Regions from separate parts of the Peptoniphilus olsenii genome, predicted to be linked through region 2. Evidence: a T-box and tRNA genes for the amino acid it is inferred to sense, from the RefSeq annotation. Region 2 holds a T-box; the other regions hold tRNA genes.
What was found. A T-box is a leader RNA that pairs with one kind of tRNA and senses whether it is charged. The one in region 2 lies ahead of serS (serine--tRNA ligase), so its partner is inferred to be a tRNA-Ser.
Positions count from the first base shown of each region.

Region 1: it encodes a tRNA-Ser, which carries the amino acid that the T-box ahead of serS (serine--tRNA ligase) is inferred to sense. The anticodon was not compared.
Region 3: it encodes a tRNA-Ser, which carries the amino acid that the T-box ahead of serS (serine--tRNA ligase) is inferred to sense. The anticodon was not compared.

Region 1 covers NZ_JBEPMA010000002.1:158,653-160,931, forward strand. Annotated here, with positions in the region: gene ABID14_RS02880 (biotin--[acetyl-CoA-carboxylase] ligase) at 7-987, opposite strand; tRNA gene ABID14_RS02885 (tRNA-Ser) at 1,051-1,140, shown strand; RNA gene ffs (signal recognition particle sRNA large type) at 1,144-1,407, shown strand; gene ABID14_RS02895 (hypothetical protein) at 1,423-2,142, opposite strand; gene ispE (4-(cytidine 5'-diphospho)-2-C-methyl-D-erythritol kinase) at 2,129-2,279, opposite strand, start outside.
Region 2 covers NZ_JBEPMA010000015.1:30,243-32,521, forward strand. Annotated here, with positions in the region: gene serS (serine--tRNA ligase) at 1-1,021, opposite strand, end outside; T-box leader at 1,064-1,226, opposite strand; gene panB (3-methyl-2-oxobutanoate hydroxymethyltransferase) at 1,461-2,279, opposite strand, start outside.
Region 3 covers NZ_JBEPMA010000001.1:311,306-313,584, reverse strand. Annotated here, with positions in the region: gene ABID14_RS01840 (Rossmann-fold NAD(P)-binding domain-containing protein) at 1-541, shown strand, start outside; gene ABID14_RS01835 (hypothetical protein) at 648-1,061, shown strand; tRNA gene ABID14_RS01830 (tRNA-Ser) at 1,284-1,374, shown strand; gene ABID14_RS01825 (hypothetical protein) at 1,392-1,598, shown strand.

The sequences.
Region 1 (2,279 bases), on a different contig from region 2:
GCTCTCTTATCTTGTGAAATCTCCCTTTACAGAAACCTCTCCACTTGATAAAGTCATACGTCCCTTTTTAGTATCTACAACTAAATTGCCTTTTTCGTTTATATCTACACCTATGCCTTCATATTTTTTTCCATTTTTTTCAAAAGTTAAATTTTTACCAAGCACTAGTGAATGTTCTTTGTAATATTTTAAAATCTTATCTTCATCTTCATAAAAATAATTATGATAAAATCTATTTAAAATTGTAGATAAAATTTCATTTCTAATTATATCTGTGCCAACTGATCCAGCTATATCTTTTAAATCTTCTCCAAAGCCTTCTTTAGGTTCATTTACATTTATTCCTATGCCTATTATAACTGATTTTACGGTATGAGTTTCAAAATCAGCATCAAGCTCAGAAAGTATTCCACAGACTTTTTTACCATCAACAAAAATATCATTTACCCATTTTATTTCGCTAAACTTTCCAGTACTTTCTTCTATTCCTTGAGATACAGATACAGCTGCTCTTACTGTTATCAAATCAAAGTAGGAAATATCAAAATTTTCCTTAGGATGAATTATAATAGAAAAATATACTCCCGTGCCTTTTGGCGACATAAAATTTTTACCCTGTCTACCACGCCCGCCTGTTTGTTCATCAGATACAAGGACTGTAAAGTCTTTTATCTTTTCTGAATAAAGCATTCTCTTGGCTTCTGTATTTGTAGAATCAATAGTATTAAATATTTTGATATCGATATCTTTTAACTCTCTAATTAAACCTTTTTTAATCCCTGCCACTGATAAATTATCGTCATCTTGGACAAGTTTATATCCTTTTTTAGTCAGCGATTCTATTTCAAATCCTTCCTCTTTTAACGAATTTATTGCTTTCCACACAGAAGTTCTAGTTATATTTAATTTATCAGCTAAATCTTGCCCAGAAACGTACTGTGCTCTATTTTCTTCCAATGCTTTTAACACTCTTTGTTTTGTATTCATAATATCACCTTTATCATTCTTGACTTTGAAGTAAATTTCGTGTAAAATATCTTTCTAGGCTGTGGAGAGATGTCCGAGAGGTTGAAGGAGCCCGCCTGGAAAGCGAGTATACATGTAAATGTATCGGGGGTTCGAATCCCCCTCTCTCCGCCATTGCCATGCTAGGTGGGAAATTAGCGATGTCTTGTACCTGCAATTCGCTACAGCAGGACCGAATTCCCCGCCGAGGATTTTAATTTTATAGTCTGCCCCGTGTAAGTGGCGTTGAGGATTGGGTCCTACGCAACAGGTGCTTGCGAACCGTGTCAGGTCTTGATCGAAGCAGCACTAAGTAAGATTTCCTGTGTGCCGTAGAACAGCCTAATCTGAGTTAACTGCACGGGTAACGTATGGAATTATTTTTCGACGTGGGGTGCATGGCTACATATTTTGCCCTTAGGGGCTTTTTTTATTGTCAAAATTTATTTTAGATACATTTAATATTTCTCTGTCTTTTAAAATATTCTTCTCTCTCAAATATTTCTCAGCTCTTGAATAGAATCTCCTTTTTGAATCAGATACATGAAAATAATCTCTAATTAAATTCTCTTTTTTATATTCATAATCTTTAATGATAGCATCTACATTAGTTAGTATTTTTTTATCAAAATATTTGACAAAAAAATCTTTTCTAAGGTGCAAAGCACTAGATGCTAAAAATATCATCTCATATTTTGTAAAATCTATTGATTTAAAATATTCATCGCAGATGAATTTTAAAATGTCAATTGCCACCTGATCATTGCAAGCATTTATTAAAAGTGAAGCCTCAAAATAATCGACTTTAGCGTCACTAAATATCTGAAGTGTCTTTTCTTTTTTCGTAAGTGGAGAAGAAATACAAAAAATTGGCCCTTTTACAAGATTTTTTTTAAGGTATATTTCACCATATTCTGCTTCATCTTTATCTTTAAAATAGTCGATTGCATCAAAATCCATTACAATAATTTGCTTATCTTTTTCAAAAAACTTTCTGATAAATTCTATTCTATTATTTACTTCTGTTCTTCTATATAAACCATAGTATTCATATTTATCATCAATATAATAATTTAATAAATCACGTCTATTTTCATACAAAGACACAATACCTGGTCCTGTGTCAAAAACTGCCATGCTCTCCCCCTGCTTCTACTTTATAGCATAAATTGTATTGCTCCTTAAAAATATCAAAAGCAAGTTTTAAGTCTTTATCATTTTGAAAAATACCAAAAACAGTTGAACCACTGCCACTCATTAGTGAGGCAGCATCG
Region 2 (2,279 bases):
CTACATCTAGAGATTTTACTTTTAAGTCAGCTAAATCACCTGAGCAGCATTCTAGTGTTCGTACAGGTATTTCTAATGATCTAAAAAAGTCTACTGTGTTTTGCCACAATTTTACAAACCAATCCTTAGAATCCTCCGGTTTACAAATAACTACCATTTCTTGCTTTTCAAATTGGTGAATTCTATAAACTCCTCTTTCTTCAATCCCATGAGCTCCTACTTCCTTTCTGAAACATGGTGAATATGAAGTAAGTGCTAGAGGCATCTTTTCTTCAGGCGTAATTGTATTTATATATTTACCAATCATAGAGTGTTCAGAAGTTCCAATTAAATATAAATCTTCGCCTTCGATTTTATACATCATATTTTCCATTTCAGCAAAACTCATAACTCCTGTCACAACATCAGATCTAATCATAAACGGAGGAATATGATATTCAAAACCTCTATCTATCATAAAATCACGAGCATATGCAAGAATTGCAGAGTGAAGTCTAGCTATATCACCTTTAAGATAATAGAAACCTGCACCTGAAGTATTTCTTGAAGAGTCTAAATCTATTCCATCAAAACTTTCCATAATATCAACATGGTACGGAACTTCAAAGTTTGGAATTATTGGCTCCCCAAATTTTTCTAATTCAACATTTTCGCTGTCATCTTTGCCTATAGGTACAGTTTCGTCCATCATTTGTGGTATAACCATCATTCTTGTTTTTAATTCTTCTGCTAGAGTTTTTTCACTTTTTTCAAGTTTTGCAATCTCTTCATTTATATCAGCTACTTTTTTCTTGGCTTCTTCAGCTTTATCTAATTCTTTATTTTGCATGAATTTGCCAATTTCTTTGGAAGCTTTGTTTTTTTCTGCTCTTAGATTATCTCCATCAGTTTTAGATGCTCTTAGTTTCTCGTCAATTTCAATAACTTCATCTACTAATTTTAATTTTTCATCTTGAAATTTCTTTTTAATATTTTCTTTAACAGCTTCAGGATTTTCCCTTATAAATTTAATATCTAACATATGTCCTCCAAATAAAAATAATTAAAAAAGGCCTCTCATCCCTAAAGGGACGAGAGACCCGCGTTGCCACCCTAATTAACCAAATGGTTCACTTAATATATATAGACTATGAGGTGGATTCATAATAAACAAACTACAATTTTACACCATCCAACTGCTCTCTATAAGTTTATTTAAGACTACTATTCTCAATCATCGTCTTATGAAATTATTTCCATTATAACATATAAATTGAATTTTTCAACACTCTTTGTAATCATTAATCATGAGTTGAATTTTTAATTAATTAATAGTAAATTTTGTTATAAATATAAAATCTTCTATCTATTATATTAATTAACGATAAAATTTATATGTAAAAATCATAAAATAATTTAATTTAAATATTGACTATATTATTCAAGTCGGCATTAATAGCAACATATTTTTTAAGATATAATTATAGAATTTGATCCAATAATTCTTTTTTCATTTTAAAACTATGCTCTTCTGTTGGGAAAGTTTTTTCTTTTACTTCCTTGTCATAATTTTTAAAAGCTTCTACGACTTCATCTCCAATTTGAGCAAAATGTTTGATAAATTTTGGTTTAAAATCATCATACATTCCAAGCATATCTTGGTATACAAGAACTTGTCCATCACAACCATTACCTGCACCTATACCAATTGTAGGAATTTCTAGCATTTCAGTGATTTTGTCTGCCAATTCTTTTGGAACACATTCAAGCACAACTGCAAATGCTCCAGCTCCTTCAACAGCTTTTGCATCCGCTAAAAGGTTTTTTGCAGTGTCAAGATTTTTTCCCTGAACTTTAAAGCCACCTAATTGATTTAGTGATTGTGGTGTTAAACCGATATGTGCACATACTGGTATTTTTGCATCAACAATTGCTTTTATTATTTCTTTTACTTCTGTTCCACCTTCAAGTTTAACACAATTTGCTCTACCTTCACTCATGAGTCTACCTGCATTTTCAACAGCCTGTGGAATATTCGTGTTTGTATAAGACATAAAAGGCATATCACATACAACTAATGTATCTTTTACTCCACGTGATACAGCTCTTGAATGGTGAATCATATCTTCTAGTGTGACGCTTATAGTATCTTCATAACCTAGCATTGTCATTCCCAAGCTATCTCCTACCAAGATCGCATTTATACCAGATTTTTCTACAAGTTTAGCTACTGTGTAATCGTAAGCTGTCACCATAGATAGTTTTTCGCCTTTTTGTTTTGCTTCCTTAAATGTTAATGT
Region 3 (2,279 bases), on a different contig from region 2:
AATACCTCAATTTAATAAAACAAAAGATAAAATCTTGTTATTAAAACCTCTAGGGTACAAGCACGCAAGACGATTTAATTATGATTTATTAGCTGACAATAAACAAGTGGACATAGAGGGTGCATATAGTAATCAACTATCAATAACCGCAGAGGCAATAATAAAAACACTAGAGTATGAGCTATTTAACTTAGATAAAAAGATAATAATGGTTATCAATCAATCAAAAACAGTTGGTCAATCGCTCGTGCTAGAATTAATGCGTAAACACTCAAATGTAATTAGCTTTAACAGCAGTGTAACAAAAACGGATTTATCTAAAGTTGTAAATGGTGGTAAAGTAGATGCGATTGTAACTGCGAGCGGAAATAAAGATTTTAAAATATGTAAATCAGTAGCTAAAAATGTAAGATTAATAATTGATTTATCAAATGATGTAGATAGCACCACAGATGCTTATATAATACGCAGTATACCCACAATAGATATCCTTAAAAAAAGACTGGAGGATAAAAATTGGGGTTACAAAAATGTTTATTAATACCCTATAAAAACTTTAAACAAAAAATCAAAATAGTAAAGTATTATACAAAAAAAGGATATCATGTAGAGGTGTGGGAAGGTTGGATATATTGTTGGAGGGGCAAATGACAAAAGAGACTCTATCACAGTATTTATTTTTAAAAAAAGAGATTGACGATTTAAACTTTCAGATTGCGAAATGTCAAGATATAGTTGTTACTGATATAACAAAAGGCTCAAATACAGAGTTCCCTTATCAAGAGATACACATTCCGATTACAGGCGTTGTAGAAAACAAACAAAAAAGGAAACTTTATAAGATCTTAAATAAGAGACTACAAAAAGCTAGAGATATAAGACTAGAGATAGAGGACTTTATAAGCGGTATAGATGACAGTTTAACTAGATACATTTTTGAAAAAAGATATGTAGATGGTTGGGACTGGAAACGCATAAGTAAAGAGTGTGGCAGTAAGCATGAGAGCTATGCACGCAAAGTACACGACAGATACTTAAAAGATACTAAAGCGGATATATAAAAATTGGGCGTTGGGGGCGTTAGACCCGTGGTATAATAATAGTGTAGGAGTATATCCTAATTTATAATATATTTTAAATATAATCACACTATTAAAAGGAGTATCTAGGCAAAGTGTTTAGGTACTCTTTTTATATTAAAAAATGGTAGCCTTTTAAAAAAGGTGGGGAGTGCTACAAGCTGACATATAAGGCACGCAGGGGTGGGACATAAAGCTTGTACTGGAGGTATGGCAGAGTATGGTTTAATGCAACGGATTGCTAATCCGTCACACTTAAAAGGTGTCAGAGGTTCAAATCCTCTTGCCTCCACCAAAAAACAGGAGGACAAATTGAAACTAACAATAAAGTATTTGCATAATCTAGATAGACCCTGGTTATTAAAAAGAGAGCATGGCAAGTATAGACAACACGCACATATGAGGACCAAAAAAGATGCTATTAAAGTAAGACAACTAATAGACTTAAACAAGTATCCATTGTGTCGTGATTATAAAATAGCTATGCAAAGACTATTGACTGAGGAGGAATTTAAATGACTAGATAAAAAGCAAAGATACTTTAATGTTAACAAAGGTATAAGGCGTTGATAATATTCTAAAAAAGTTATGTAAATGTGGTAAGGTCATACCCATTACACAAAAACAATGTGATGATTGCAAAAATAAATATCAAAAAAACTATGATAAATACAAGAGGACTAATCACGATATATATACAAGCAAAGCATGGTCATCTATAAGGACGCAATGTAAAAGCAGAGTACATGGAGTTGACTTATACCACTACCACAAAACTGGTAAGATAGTAGCAGGTACTCTTGCTCATCATATAGTAGAGGTGAGCGAGGATATAAGTAAGGCGTATGATATCGACAATCTATTTTGGTTATCAGATAAAAGCCATAAGGCTATACACGCTTTATATAGCCGAGATACCGACACAAAGATATCTACCCAAGCATTGCTATTAGATTTAAATAAAAAAGTATGTGGGGGTGGGTTAAAATGTTTTAGGTGATGATATAGGGACCAGCGCGGGACAATTGGTGCGAGAAAATGCCAAAAACAAAAATTTCTAAACTGGTTAAAAATAAAGATAGTTTATAGATGCAAAAAATAATAACTAGTTATAAGTGTAAAAAATTAATCACGAGTTATAAGTGTAGGTTAACAATAAAATATTTATATTATAACTGTAAGATAAAAAATAAAGTAAAA